One region of the Dactylosporangium sp. CA-233914 genome, then DNA from elsewhere that is predicted to be linked to it. Evidence: riboswitches for the same ligand, from Rfam matches in the RefSeq annotation. Region 1 holds a riboswitch; the other holds the start of a gene.

Evidence for each region. Region 1 has a riboswitch for ZMP and ZTP ahead of ACQPY0_RS58775 (bifunctional 5,10-methylenetetrahydrofolate dehydrogenase/5,10-methenyltetrahydrofolate cyclohydrolase). Riboswitches for the same ligand answer to the same signal wherever they lie in the genome.
Region 2: linked by a shared signal. The riboswitch ahead of glyA (serine hydroxymethyltransferase) and the one ahead of ACQPY0_RS58775 (bifunctional 5,10-methylenetetrahydrofolate dehydrogenase/5,10-methenyltetrahydrofolate cyclohydrolase) in region 1 are both predicted to bind ZMP and ZTP.

Annotation. Positions count from the first base shown of each region.
Region 1 is NZ_CP192030.1:13,104,470-13,111,891, reverse strand. Features, by position in the region: gene yidC (membrane protein insertase YidC) at 12-1,082, shown strand; gene ACQPY0_RS58780 (protein jag) at 1,195-1,821, shown strand; ZMP/ZTP riboswitch at 2,276-2,359, shown strand; gene ACQPY0_RS58775 (bifunctional 5,10-methylenetetrahydrofolate dehydrogenase/5,10-methenyltetrahydrofolate cyclohydrolase) at 2,846-3,706, shown strand; gene rsmG (16S rRNA (guanine(527)-N(7))-methyltransferase RsmG) at 5,117-5,803, shown strand; gene ACQPY0_RS58765 (AAA family ATPase) at 6,363-7,422, shown strand, end outside.
Region 2 is NZ_CP192030.1:1,844,099-1,851,520, forward strand. Features, by position in the region: gene ACQPY0_RS08395 (hypothetical protein) at 1-4,103, shown strand, start outside; gene glyA (serine hydroxymethyltransferase) at 4,155-5,405, opposite strand; ZMP/ZTP riboswitch at 5,426-5,513, opposite strand; gene ilvD (dihydroxy-acid dehydratase) at 5,539-7,392, opposite strand.

The sequences.
Region 1 (7,422 bases):
TTAGCAAGCTGATGGCCGGGATCTACTGGCTGATCTCGAAGGTGATGCTGTTCTGGCACACCGTCTGGGATTCGATCCTGCCGGACCACCGGGTTTTGAGCACCAACTGGCAGTGGGTCCTCGCGATCGTCTTCCTGGTGATCACCGTCCGGGTCGTCCTCTTCCCGATCTTCGTCAAGCAGATCAAGTCGCAGCGCGCGATGCAGGCGATCCAGCCAAAGATGAAGGAGCTGCAGGACAAGCACAAGGGCGACCGGGAGACCCTCCAGAAGGAGGTCATGAAGCTCTACCAGGAGGAGAAGGTCAACCCGCTCATGGGCTGCCTTCCGATGTTCCTGCAGATCCCGGTGTTCATCGGCCTCCTGCACGTGCTGCGCCACCTGCGCCCGGGCATGTCGGACCACAGCATGGAGCTTTACGGCTGGACCAAGGACGAGTTCCTCAGCGCGGTCGACGCCCGCCTCTTCGACGCCCCGATCGTCGCGAAGTTCAGCAGCAGCACGGCCGAGCTGCTCAAGATCGATGCCAGCTCGACCACGGTCAAGATCGTTGCCGCCTGCCTCGTCGCGCTGATGATCACGACGACCTACCTGACGCAGCGTCAGATGATCAAGAAGACGGGCTGGAACACCGACCCGCAGCAGCGCATGATCCAGAAGTTCATGCTCTACGGCATCCCGTTCTTCACCCTGACCTCCGGCTGGTACTTCCCGATCGGTGTCATCATCTACTGGGTCACGAACAACGCCATCACGCTCGGCCAGCAGTACTGGGTGCTGCACAAGTACCCGCCGCCGGCCAGCGCGACGACCAACACCACGCCGTTCAAGGGCGGCGCCGGCGCGGCCAAGAAGGCCGGCGAGGCGAAGCAGCCCAGCGGCCTCGGCGCGCTGTTCAGCAGGGCCCGCGAGGAGGCGGCCGCGCAGGCCCAGCAGCGGACCAACGGCAAGGGCCCCGCGAAGGCGGCCGGCACCAAGGCCACCGGCACGCCCGACACCGCCGCTCCCAGCCGGGCCCCCAAGCCCGGTGCCAAGCCGATCAACCCGAAGAAGGGTGGCGCCGCGAAGCGGCAGTCGGGTTGATGCGACCCCGCCGGGCCGACCCCTCACCCACGGCCCGGCGCGCGGCGCTCCCTAGCAACCCACCCCTCACCGACGACCTGTGACGGCGCCTCGGCGCCCCAAACAAGCGGAGATGAGTTTCGTGACCGACACCACCAGTGATCTCGGTGCCGACGCCTTGGACGAGAAGGACGTGGACGCCAAGGACCTCGAGCAGGACGCCAAGGCGAAGGCCGACGACACCGACGACGAGGCTGCTTCGGGCGGCTCGGGCCGCTCCGGCGCCGACCTGTTCCGCGAGAGCGAGATCGCGGCCGACTACGTCGAGGGCCTGCTCGACATCCTCGACTACGACGGCGACATCGACGAGCTGGTCGTGAGCGGCCGCCCGGTCGTCGAGGTCGTCGAGGGCGGCGACGGCTCGGGCAAGCGCCTGCAGGCCCTGGTCGGGCAGCGGGGAGCGACGTTGGAGGCGCTGCAGGAGCTCAGCCGGCTGGCGGTGTTCCGGCAGACCGGCTCGCCCAGCCGCCTCCTGCTCGACGTCGGCGGCTACCGCGCCCTGCGCCGCAAGGAGCTCGGGGCGATCGCGAAGAACGCGGCGGAGAAGGTGAAGGAGTACGGCGAGGCCGTGCGCCTGGAGCCGATGAGCGCCTTCGAGCGCAAGTGCGTCCACGACGTCATCAACGCCCTCCCGGGCGTGGAGAGCGAGTCGGAGGGCGTGGAGCCGTCCCGCCGTATCGTGGTCCGCCCCACGGCCTGACTGCCGTTAGTCGTTCTGCCTTCCTTTTCGACCGCCCCGGCCGCCCGACGGCCGGGGCGGTTTTCGTTTTGCTCTGCTCCCTCTTGGGTCGCGTCACCGTTTCCGGCCCCGGCAGCCCGTGCTCGTCGCCGACTCCTCCTGATTGCGCGCGGCCCCCTGCTTGTTGCTCGGCCCGTCGATTGTGCTCGGCTCCCTCGTCGGTCGCCGGCTTCCGCGTTCGGTCCCGGCTCCTCCGGCCGCGCCCGGTCCCACGATTCGCTCACGGCTCCTTGGCCGGTTGCGGGCCCATGCCTCTGGTCGATCCCGTTGCCACTGCGGCCATTGCCGATGCCTTCCTGTCATCTGCCGACACCTCGTTTCATCGCGGTCACCTCCGGACGCACCAGGCGGCTTCCGCCTCCTCTGGCCGCCTCCTCCTGCCTCCTCCGGCCGAGCCTGGTCGCTTCCGGCATACTTGAGGGGACGCGACTGGCGGCATCAAGGATGGGCAACCATCGGGAAGCCTTCGTCGTGGGAGTCGACCGCCTGGGCTCTCACGGACGCGAGGAGCCGTATGTCCCTCTCTTCCCCCACGCCCCCTTCTGCACCCTTTCGCTCCTCTGACGCCGCCGCGGCGACGTCGCCTACTCCCTCCAGCACAATTGCGACATCCGGTGGCGCGGCCGCCTCAGGCAGATGGGCTTCGCCAGGCGCCCCGGTACCTTCTGTCAGCGCGGCGCCTTCTGGCAACGCATCGTCCGGCGCATCGGCGTCTTCTACCGACCCCGCATCTTCTGCTGGCCCCGCGTCTTCTGCTGGCCCCGTGTCGTCTGGTGGGTCTGTTTCCTCTGGCCGCCCGGTGCTTTCTGGCGGCGCTGTGTTGTCTAGTGACTCCGTGTCTTCTGGCGGCACGTCGTCCGATGCCTCGGCGTGGTCCGTCGGTCCTGCGTCGTCTGACGGTCCGGTGTCGTCTGACGGTCCGGTGTCGTCTGACGGTCCGGTGTCGTCTGACGCCGCGCCAGCGTCCGGTTCTTCGTCTTCGTCCATTGGCTCGGCGCGGCTGTTGCCGGGTGCTCCGGTGGCGGACCGCATCCTCGCCGACGTCTCCGCTCAGGTGGCCGCTCTCCGATCCTGCGGTATCACACCCTCGCTGGCGACCATCCTGGTGGGCGATGACGACGCGAGCGCCGGGTACATCCGCATCAAGCAACGCCAGGCCGCCGAACTCGGCTTCGCATCCCCGCACCGGCACCTCCCGGCCACTGCGACCCAGGCCGATCTCCACGCCGTAATCGACGAGTACAACGCGGATCCAGACGTCCATGCTTTGCTGATTCAGTACCCGACGCCCCAGCACCTGGACTACGACGCCGCCCTCATGCGCGTGGACCCGGACAAGGACGTCGACGGCATGCACCCCCTGAACCTTGGCCGCCTGGCCGCGGGTATCCCCGGGCCGCTCCCCTGCACTCCCGCCGGCATCGAGGCGCTGCTGGCTCACTACGACATCCCGGTCAGCGGCCGCGAGGTGGTGATCCTGGGCCGAGGCGCGACTCTGGGCCGCCCTCTGGCGATGCTGCTGGCCCAGAAGCGCCCGACAGCGAACGCGGCGGTCACGGTCGTCCACACGGGCGTCTCGGACTGGCCCCGCTACACCCGGCGGGCTGACATCTTGATCGCCGCCGCTGGCGTGCCAGGCATCATCCAACCCGAACACGTCAAGCCCGGTGCCGTGGTGGTCGGTGGCGGCGTCCGCTACGAGGGCCGCCGCCTGCTTCCCGATGTCGCGGAGTCCTGCGCCGAGGTGGCCGGCGCCATCACACCCCGAGTGGGCGGCGTAGGCCCAACAACGGTAGCCATGCTCTTCCGCAACGCGATCGAAGCCGCCGAGCGCCGTTTCACGTGAAACAGACTCCGGAGGGGCGGCCAGCGCGGCGTCCCTCCGGAACTCTCCAGCACTCGAACCGCCCGCTTCCAGGTCGACCCATAGCCGACGTCCCCAGTCGGCCAGCCTGCGGCCAGCAGGCTCCGGGCAGTAGCCCTCGACTGCCCGAGGCCGCACGCCACTCGCCCCACGTCCCGCAGTTGTCTCGGGTCGCCCGTTGCCCCGTGCCCCAGTTCCGGCGTCCCGCAGCGTCCCACGTCTGGCGTCTCAGCGCCCCGCAGTCGTCTCAGGTCGCCTGTTGACCCTCGCCCTGATCCCGCGCCTCGCGTCCCGGTCCCGCGTCTGGTGTTCGGCCCCCGCTGACCCCGCGTCCGGCCTGCACCGCCGGTCGAGTCGCTGGTTCTGCGACCCGCGGCCGCTGGAGCGGCAGGATGTCCGGCAGCGGGGGCGTAGCACTCGATGACCTCCGAAGCGCGCACCCAGCCCTTGGCCCTCGGCCGCGAGGCTGGCAACCGCCTCGCGCATCGACTCAATCGCAACATCGACTTGGCGACGTGGCCGGCTCATCGACACCGAGGGTTCCGGCGAGTCGGAGGCCGGGGAGCTTGCTGGCCGTGGCCGAGGCCCCAGCACCGCCCGTCCTGGACCGCGGTCAGCACGTCGACCGCAGTCCCGCGTTCGTCCCGCGTTCCGTATTGATCCCGCGAACCACACCACCGCTCGAGCCACCATCGTTCCCCGCGTCTCGCGTCCTGCGTCCGTCTCGCGTCCTGCGTCCGACCCATCGGGCGTCCGCCCCATCGGACGTCCGCCCCATCGGACGTCCGACCCCGGAGTTCCGTGCGTGTCCGCATCCGCGCTGGCGCGTGTTCCGTGTTCCGCCCGCGTGCTCCGCCTTGGCGCCCTTGTCGGTCGGCTTCATCCGCCACCCCATCTTCCGCAGCGGATCAATCCCGAGCGCTGGTCCTCCTGTCTGTTGCGAGGGTGGCGAGCGGGTCTACCTCCAGCAGCACGTGATCGTCGACCGGACCCCGCCCTCCAACGGGCAAGGCCTAGCGGGATTCGATCGGACCGCGCGCGACCATGTCTCGGATCGTCCGGCTCGACCTGTGTTTCACGTGAAACGAGGACGCCCACTTGGTGTGCAGGGTGCCAGCGACGACTAAGCCGAGAGCCTCCAGGAGTATGGCCGGGCCCTGCCGGAAGGAGCCTTTGGGCAAACGAGCACGCGGTGAGGTCAGGTTTTGGGAGCTTCCTCTGAATAGGAGAGCGGTGTTGGGGCTGGCCGAAAGGGACTCCTCGGAACGGGGACTCGGTCTCGGGCCGGGACCGAGGCTTCCGAGATGGCGCGCCGCAGCCTCGGGTCATCGCAGGGAGAAGTGGCTCCCCCGCGTCCGGGGCGGTGGGGTGGTGCGTGGTTTGCTTGTCGACATGGATGGTGCAGTACCGAGCGAAGTTCTCCCGGCCGCCGAGAAGATCTTCGGGGATCGTCTCCCGATCGCGGTGCGGTTCGCCGAGTTGCTCGTCACTGACGGCGTCGTACGCGGGCTCATCGGGCCGCGGGAGGCGCCTCGTATCTGGGAGCGCCACCTGCTCAACTGCGCCGTCGTCGCCGACCTCATTCAGACGGGTGCCTCGGTGGTCGACGTCGGGTCTGGGGCGGGGTTGCCCGGTATGGTGCTGGCAGTGGCTCGTCCCGACCTTGCCGTCACCCTGGTCGAGCCGCTCGCACGACGTACCGCATTCCTTTCCGAAGCGGTGGCGGCGCTCGGCCTTGACGCGACCACGACCGTGGTCCGCGCCCGGGCCGAGGAGTGCGTCGGGAAGGTCCCGCTCGCCGATGTCGTCACCGCCCGGGCCGTCGCTCCGCTCGACCGGCTCGCCGGCTGGTGTATTCCCCTCACCGCCGTCGGCGGGCGGCTGCTCGCGATGAAGGGCGCCTCCGCGGCGGCCGAGGTCGCCGAGCACGCGGTGGTGCTTGCCCGGCTTGGTGCGGGAACCGCGTCGGTGCGCACGTGCGGGGACGCCGTCCTCGCCGAGCCCACCACCGTGGTCGAGGTCGTGCGCGAGCGGGAAGTCGCGCGTCCCCGGAAGGCCGGAGGGCGCCGCGGCCGGTGATCCGGGGGCGTGGCCGCGCCCCTGGAATAAGGGGGAACGCGGAGGACTCATGGGGGACGGCAGAGCGGTCGGCATCGGTCGGCCGATGTCGCCGATACAGCGGCTCGGCGGGCTGCTCCGGCGAGTTGACGGATTTCTAGTCTTTTGGCGCTTGAACCGTAGTGAGAAGACCAACGACGCGCCGGTGAGTCATGGCTCTGCCCGGCGAAGCGCCGTAGGCTGGCCTCGCGCCACCCTTCTGTCCGACGGAACGGCTCCCGAGGAAGTCGGCCTGGACGGCACGGATCCGAACGACGCACGGCCCGACTGGGCCAGCCGAGACGGATTCGGCACCGCCAGGTCGCGCCCCGACGGGTCGACCTCCGACCAGTGGGCTTCCACCACGGCGGCTTCCGGCGATCCGACTTCCAATGAGAGCGGACAGCCGGGTCCCGCTGAGTCGAACCCGGGTAGCCAACTCTCAGGTGCACCGGCCTCCGGTGAGCCGGGAGGGGACGCCCGGAGGCCGACGGACGAGGTGGCCGAGGGTGCACATCTTTCCGAGCGGGACGGGACTGACATGGTGCGCGACAGCGGTGATGGTCCGGGCTACGGCGATGAAGACGGTCATGTTTCACGTGAAACGGGGATAGAGAGCTGGGGCGTACGACCCGGGGGTCGGCCGGTGCCGCAGCCACGAACGGAGGGCGGCACGGAGCCCCGGCCGGTCGAGCCGGTGCGGTTCGAGGCGCCCCCAACCCACGAACCCATTCCCGGCCGAGGCCCGGAACCACGGGGTCCGGTGTCGTCGCCGCCGTTCGCGCCCTCCCCCGGCCTCGTGCCGCCGCATGCGGAATCGACACGCGGGGACATGGTGGAGTTTCACGTCAGCACGCCGAACGAGCGCGCCTCAACCGGTACCCTTTACGGCCGGGGAGCATCGCCAACAGTCGGCGCTTCTCCGGCCGAGGTGCGGCCCGAACGACGGAACCCACCATCCCCCCGGCCGCACCCGTCCGTCGTCACCGCGGATACCGAGGGCGCCATGACTGACGCGTATGTTTCACGTGAAACCGAAGACCCCCCGCTGGCACAGGAGGCAAAACGCGCCGTGGAAATTCTCAACCCGAGCGGGGAGATTACGATGCCCCGTCCGCCACGGCGCCGCACGATGTGCGTTGCCAATCAGAAGGGCGGCGTTGGGAAAACCACCACTGCGGTGAACATCGCCGTCGCCTTAGCGCTGCACGGCAACCGCGTGTTGGTGATCGACCTCGACCCGCAGGGCAACGCCTCCACCGGGCTCAACGTTCCCCACCACTCCGGCGTTCCGGACGTGTACGACTGCCTCATCGACGGCGCCCCGCTGGATGCGGTGACCCAGCAGGTCGAGGGCATTCCAAACCTGTGGGCCGTACCGGCGACGATTGACCTCGCCGGGGCGGAGATCGAGCTCGTCTCGGTCGTCGCCCGCGAGTCGCGGCTCAAGCGCGCCATCGAGGCCGGGGGCGACAACTACGACTACATCTTCATCGACTGCCCGCCGTCGCTCGGCCTCCTCACGGTCAATGCACTCGTCGCGGCCGAAGAGGTGCTGATCCCGATTCAGTGCGAGTACTACGCCCTTGAGGGTGTCCAGG
Region 2 (7,422 bases), 1.9 Mb from region 1:
AGGCGGTGAGCGGCCGCCGCTGGTGGGGCAAGCCGGATGATCATCTCCCGCGCTTGAAGGAGCTCGAGGCGATCCCGAGCGCCCGCTTCTTCGCCCTGGGCGAGGGCGGCTGCACGCACCTGGTCGCCGCCGGGCGCCGCGTGGCCCTGTTCCTGCCGACGGTCTGGCCGCACGGCGAGTTCACGATGGACGCCGCGGGGCAGGTGCTGCGCGGGGGCCGCCTGTTCGTCCCCGGCTCCGAGGACGTCGACGGCCTCGCCGCGGAGGTGCACACCTGGCGCGAGCAGTTGGCCAAGGTCGGGGGCTCCGTGCGTGGGTATCTCGTCGTCGCCCCCTCGCGCGGCGACGTCAGCGAGAACTTGGTCATCTCGGTCGCGCCCGGCGAGCACCTGCACCTGGTGCACGCCCACGAGATGTCGGACGCCGCGGGCCGCTGGCTCTCCGCCGAGCCGTACCGCGTCGATCTGCACGTCATGGAGCGCCTTCTCGTCATGGCGGCGGGCAACCAGCTGCCCGAGCCCCTCCCGCTCCCGCGCACCTTCGCCCGCGACGCCGCGACGCCGTCCGAGCCCCCGCGCACCGCCGCGTCGCCGACGGACGCGGCGTTCGCCGCCGCTGCGGGTGAGGACCCGATCTCCGCCCCGCCCTCCCTGGTCGGCTCGGCCGACGCCCCGCCCACGACCGGCTGGCGCCCGGGCAACGGCGCGATGCGCGCGCGCCTGGGCCGCCTCGCCCGCGGCGGCAACGGCGCCCGCGTGGACGCGGAAGCGGCCCCCGACGATCGCGACGGCCCCCGCTTCGGTCTGGGTGACGATCCTGGCGGCCTTCCCAGCGCCGAGCCGCGCCCCGGCGGCGCCGCCGATCCGGACTTCGGCGCGGGGCTCGGCTCCGATCCCGGGCCCCGCTCGCCTTTCGGCGATGAACCGGGTTCCGGCACCGGTTCGGGCTTCGACTCTGGTTCGGGTTCCGGCATTGGTTCGGGCTCGGGCGCTGGTTCGCGCTTCGGTTCTGGCTCCGGCGATGGACTCGACGCTCTCGGCGATGCCGGCGCGTCCGCGCGTCGGCGTGGCGGGTCCGGGGCCGCCCTGCACGACGACGACCCGGCCGCCGCACCCGCGCGCGGTCGCGACAATCCAGATGGTCGTGGCAACACGGACGGCCGTCGCGGTTCGGAGGACCGAGACGACTTGGGTGTATATGGCAATACGAGCGATCCCGGCGAGTCGGGCGACCACCGCGACGACGGTTACGGCGCGCCGCCGCGCGGCCGCGGCTCGGACGCGTCCTGGGAGGCCCGCTCGACGCGCGAGCTGGTCGGAAACTGGGACAGCGACTCCGCGGGCCGGCTGGCCGAGTGGTTGGCGGAGGCAGACCCCGCATCGCCCGAGTCCGGCCGCCGCCGCGCCGACGACGCTCCGCCCACCACCGTCGGCCGCTCCTGGTCCCCGGTAGCCGGCGACCCGTCGGCTACCGATGACCGGCACCGCTGGACGAGCGCGGCCGACGACTTCCCCGTGACGTACGACGCGGGGGACGCGACGTACGAGCCGGGAACCCGGTCGGGCAGCGCCGCCGAAGGCTCGCCGCGCCGCTCCTGGGCCGACTCCGCCGAGCCCGCCCGAGAGACGGACGCGTGGCGGCCCGCGTCCGAGCGCTCGTCCGAATCGTGGACCCCGGCGTCCGCCCACGAACCGCAGCAGCCCGCCGCCGAGTCGTGGCGGGACTCCTTCGCGTCCGGGCGCTCCGCTGATTCGTGGCGGGACCCGAGCGACTCGGGGCCGGCGGCCGATTCCTGGCGGAGCAGCCGGACCCCGGAGCCCGAAGCCGAGTCGTGGCAAACCACCCGCGCGTCCGAGCCGGCGGCGGAGCCGTGGCGTGACGGCCGAGCTTCGGAACCGGTGGCGCAGCCGCAGCGGGACTACCGCATGCCCGAGCCGGTATCGGAGCCGTGGCACAACACCCGCGCGCCCGAACCGGTGGCGGATTCCCGGCGAGACCTCCGGGCGCCGGAGCCGGTGGCTGAGAACCGCGCGCCCGTGCCGGGCTCTGAGGCGTGGCAGGATTCCTGGAGCTCGGTGACCGGATCCGCCGGTGGGCGGCCGGCGGAGGAACAGTCTTCGGTCGAGTGGCCGGCGCCGATCGTGCCGTCCGCGCCGCACGGGCCGTCGGCGGAGTGGCGGCCTGCAGGGGAGCGGTCCGCGTCCGAGCGGCCGTCCGTGGAGTGGCGGTCCGCCGGGGAGCCGTCGGCGTCCGAGCGGCCGTCGTTTGAGTGGCGTTCGGCGGGGGAGCCGTCCGCGTCCGAGCGTTGGTCCGCGGGAGACCCGGCCGGGTCGGAGCGGCCGGCGGTGGAGTGGCGTTCGGCGGGCGAGGGTTCCGCGTCCGAGCGGCCGTCCGTGGAGTGGCGGTCCGCGGGGGAGCCGTCGGCGTCCGAGCGGCCGTCGTTCGAGTGGCGTTCGGCGGGGGAGGCGTCCGCGCCCGAGCGTTGGTCTGCTGGGGAGCAGTCCGCGTCCGAGCGTTGGTCTGCGGGGGAGCCGTCGGTGGCCGAGCGTTGGTCCGCGGGGGAGCCTTCCGCGGCCGAGCGGCCGTCGTTTGAGTGGCGTTCGGGGAGTGAACAGCCCGCGTCCGAGTGGCGGGCCGCGGGGGAGGCGTCCGCGTCTGACGGGCCGACGGTTGGGCGGCGGTCCGCCGGGGAGCCGGCCGTTCGGCCGTCCGTGCAATGGCGGTCGGCTGCCGAGTCTGGACCGGGTGAGCGGCCGCCGGCTGAGACCGGTGGCGGGGAGCGGCCGTCCTGGGGCGGGAGCCTCTTCGACGGGGACGCGCCCGCGCTGGTGGCTCAGCCCCTTGACCTTCAGCGGTCGTGGGATGCGGACCCGCAGGCCCGGTCGATCCGGCGGCGGGATCGGTCGCAGCAGGCGGCTGAGGACGCCGGGGACGCGCGTACGGAGGCCTGGCCGGGAGTGCCCGCGGGGACCGGGAATGCGGAAGCTGAGGCGTTCGGCTCGCGAGGCGCCGGGCGCGCGGACGCGGCGGCGTTCGGTCCACACGGTGATCGGCGCGCGGACAACCCGGCGTTCGGTTCGCAGGGTGCTGGGCGCGCGGACGCGGCGGCGTTCGATCCGTACGGTGATCGGCGCGCGGACAACCCGGCCTTCGGTTCGCAGGGCGCTGGGCGCGTGGACAATGCGGCGTTCGGTCCGCAGGGTGCTGGGCGCGTGGACAATGCGGCGTTCGGTCCGCAGGGTGCTGGGCGCGTGGACAATGCGGCGTTCGGGCCGCAGGGTGCTGGGCGCGTGGACGACGCGGCGTTCGGTTCGCAGGGCGCTGGACGTCCGGGCCCGGAGGCGTTTGGTCCCTACGGGGATCGGCGCGTCGACGCGGCGGCCTTCAACCCGGCGGGCGACGGGCGGGCGTTCGGTGGGGGTCGGGAAGCGGAGGCGCCGCGGGACTTTGGCGGGCGTACCGAGGCCTGGGCCGCCGCGCCCGAAGCGCCGGCCGCCGCCGGCGGCGGGCAGGAGGAGGCCTGGTGGGACGCGCAGCAGGCCCCGGCCGCCGAACCCGCCGAGAAGCCCAAGAAGTCGCGGTGGGGCCGGAACAAGGACAAGGACCGGAACAACGACAAGGACCGGAACAACGACGTCCAGCCGGGCGCGGTCGAGGGCGGGCCCGGGTGGGCCACCGAGGCGACCAGCCGGTGGGACCGGGGCGGTGCGGACGCCGGGCAGCCGGCGTGGGGCAACCCGCCGGGGCCAGGCAGCCAGACGCCGGAGCGGGCCGACCAGGGTTTCGCGCGACCGGGCCGCAACGACGATGCGGCGGACTGGGCGGCCCAGGGCGTCGGGGGACGGCCGGCCCACAACGACGAGCCGGCCGACTGGGGGCGCAACCAGGACGCGGCCGGGTCGGGGCGTAACCAGGACGCGGCCGGCTGGGGGCGTGGCCCGGACGCCGCCGGCTGGGGGCGTAATCAGGACGGGCACGGGGGCGAGCGGATCCCCGAGCAGCGCAAGCGCGACATCGGGGCGTTCGAGGATCTCGCGCCGCTCGAGTTGAACCTCGACGAGGAGCCCAAGGAGAAGGGCCGGCGGTTCCTGCGGCGCAAGTAGATGAACGGGGCGCCCCGGCCGCAAAACCGGGAGCGCCCCGCGTCGGACAGGTCAGTGGCGGCCGGGCATCGGGTACGTCGACAGCAGTTCGCGGACCTCGCCCGCGATCGTCGTCAGGGCCGGCTCGTCGTCCTTCAGGGCCGCGTCCACCGCGCGGCTGATCCAGGATGCCACCTGCGGCATCTGCGACTCGGTCAGGCCGCGGGTGGTCAGGGCCGCCGTGCCGAGGCGGACGCCCGACGGGTCGAAGGGCTTGCGGGTGTCGTACGGCACGGTGTTGTAGTTCGTCTCGATGCCCGCCCGGTCCAGGGCGCGGGCCGCCGGCTTGCCGCCGATGCCCTTGCCGGTGAGGTCCAGCAGGATCAGGTGGTTGTCGGTGCCGCCGGAGACCAGGTCGAAGCCGTGCTCCAGCAGGGCCGTGGCCAGGGACTTGGCGTTGGCGACGATCTGGTGGGCGTACACCTTGAAATCGGGCTTCGAGGCCTCCCCCAGCGCGACCGCGATGCCGGCGGTGGTGTGGTTGTGCGGGCCGCCCTGCAGGCCGGGGAAGACGGCCTTGTCGATGGCCTTGGCGTGTCGCTCGTCGCACATGAGCATCGCGCCGCGGGGGCCGCGGAGGGTCTTGTGGGTCGTGGTGGAGATGACCTCGGCGTGGCCGACCGGCGAGGGGTGGGCGCCGCCGGCGATCAGGCCGGCGATGTGGGCGATGTCGGCGACCAGCACCGCGCCGGCCTCGCGGGCGATCTCGGCGAAGCGGGGGAAGTCGATGGTCCGGGGGATCGCGGTCCCGCCGGCGAAGATCAGCCGGGGGCGCTCACGCAGGGCGATGTCGCGGACCTCGTCGAAGTCGATCCGCCCGTCCTCCTTGCGCACGGTGTACTGCACCGCCCGGAACCACGCCCCGGTCGCCGACACCGACCAGCCGTGGGTCAGGTGGCCGCCCATCGGCAGCGCCATGCCCATGACGGTGTCGCCCGGCTTGGCCAGGGCCATGTACACGGCGAGGTTCGCCGGCGAGCCCGAGTACGGCTGGACGTTGGCGTGCTCGACACCGAAGACGGCCTTCGCGCGGGCGATGGCCAGCTCCTCGATCGGGTCGATGAAGCGCTGGCCCTCGTAGTACCGCTTGCCGGGGTAGCCCTCGGAGTACTTGTTGGTGAGGACGGAGCCGGTGGCCGCAAGGACCGCCCGGGAGACGTAGTTCTCCGAGGCGATCATCCGCAGGGTGTCGTGCTGGCGTTCGGTCTCGCCCTGGACGAGGGCGGCGACCTCGGGGTCCGCGGCGGACAGGGGAGCGTGCATGGGCAGCCTCCTGACGACGAACGCGGCACCCAGGCGCGCGGTGCGGCGGTCTACGGAAGCTCCCCGGTGGTCGGTTCCACCTTGCATGCGCCAGTCGCAGTGACCCCGCAATCGTAGTGGAACCGACCCGGCTCTAGGGGACCCGGCGGTAGGCGCCGTCGCTGGCCGAGGTGGCCATCGACGCGTACGCCCGCAGCGCCGCCGACACCGGGCGCTCCCGGTCCAGCGGGGTGTACGGCCGCTCCCGTTTCTCCTGCGCGATCTTGCGCGCGGCGAGCTCCTCGTCGCCGACCACGAGCTGCAGGGAGCGCTTCGGGATGTCGATGTCGATCCGGTCGCCGTCCTCGACCAGCGCGATGAGGCCGCCGCCGGCCGCCTCGGGGCTGATGTGGCCGATCGACAGGCCCGACGTGCCGCCGGAGAAGCGCCCGTCCGTGATCAGCGCGCAGGCCCGGCCGAGGCCACGGCCCTTGAGGAAGCTCGTCGGGTAGAGCATCTCCTGCATCCCGGGGCCGCCCTTGGGCCCCTCGTAGCGGATGACCAGGACGTCGCCTGCGACGACCTGCTTGGCGAGGATCCCGTCGACCGCGGCCTCCTGGGACTCGAAGACCCGCGCCCGGCCGGAGAAGGTCAGGTTCTCCTCGGGCACGCCCGCGGTCTTCACCACGCAGCCGTCGGGCGCGAGGTTGCCGAAGAGGATCGCGAGGCCGCCGTCGGCGGTGTACGCGTGCTCCACGCTGCGGATGCATCCGCCCGCGGCGTCGGTGTCCAGCGAGCTCCACCGGTTCTGCGTGGAGAACGGCTCGGTCGTGCGAACCCCGCCGGGTGCGGCGTGGAACAGCTCCAGAGCCTCCTGGGACGGCGAGGCCGCGCGGATGTCCCACTGCTCGACCCACTCCCGGAACGTGGGAGCGTGAACCGACCAGACCGACTCGTCCAGCAGGCCGGCCCGGGACAACTCACCGAGGATCGCCGGAATCCCGCCGGCGCGGTGGACGTCCTCCATGTGGTACTTCTGCGTGTTCGGCGCCACCTTGGCCAGGCACGGCACCTGGCGCGAGATCGCGTCGATGTCGGCCACGGAGAAGTCCAGCTCCGCCTCGCGGGCGGCGGCCAGCAGGTGCAGGACGGTGTTGGTGGAGCCGCCCATCGCGACGTCCAGCGCCACCGCGTTGGCGAACGCCGGGCGGGAGGCGATCGCGCGGGGCAGCACGGAGGCGTCGTCGTCGAAGTAGTACCGCTTGGCGAGCTCGACGATCAGCGACCCGGCCCGCTCGAACAGGCCGCGGCGGGCGGCGTGCGTGGCCAGGGCCGAGCCGTTGCCGGGCAGGGCCAGGCCGATCGCCTCGGTCAGGCAGTTCATGGAGTTGGCGGTGAACATGCCCGAGCACGAGCCGCACGTCGGGCAGGCGGAGCGCTCGATCTGGCCGAGCTGCTCGTCCGTGACGGCCTCGTTGGCGGAGGCGATCATCGCGTCGATGAGGTCGAGCTTGGCGTCCTTGTCGTGGACGACGCCCTCGATGGCGATGGTCTTGCCGGCTTCCATGGGGCCGCCGGAGACGAAGACGGTGGGGATGTTCAGGCGGAGGGCGGCGAGCAGCATGCCGGGCGTGATCTTGTCGCAGTTGGAGATGCACACGAGGGCGTCGGCGCAGTGGGCCTGCACCATGTACTCGACGGCGTCGGCGATGAGCTCGCGGCTGGGCAGCGAGTAGAGCATCCCGCCGTGGCCCATGGCGATGCCGTCGTCGACGGCGATGGTGTTGAACTCCTTGGCGACCCCTCCGGCCTCGGCGACCGCGTCGGCGACGATCATCCCGAGGTTGCGCAGGTGGACATGGCCCGGCACGAACTGCGTGAAACTGTTGGCGATGGCGACAATCGGCTTGCCGAAGTCGGAGTCGGTCATGCCGGTCGCGCGCCACAGGGCGCGGGCGCCGGCCATGTTGCGACCAGAAGTGGAAGTCTTGGACCGCAGCTCGGGCATACCTGCGAGTCTGACACGTTCCGCATCCTG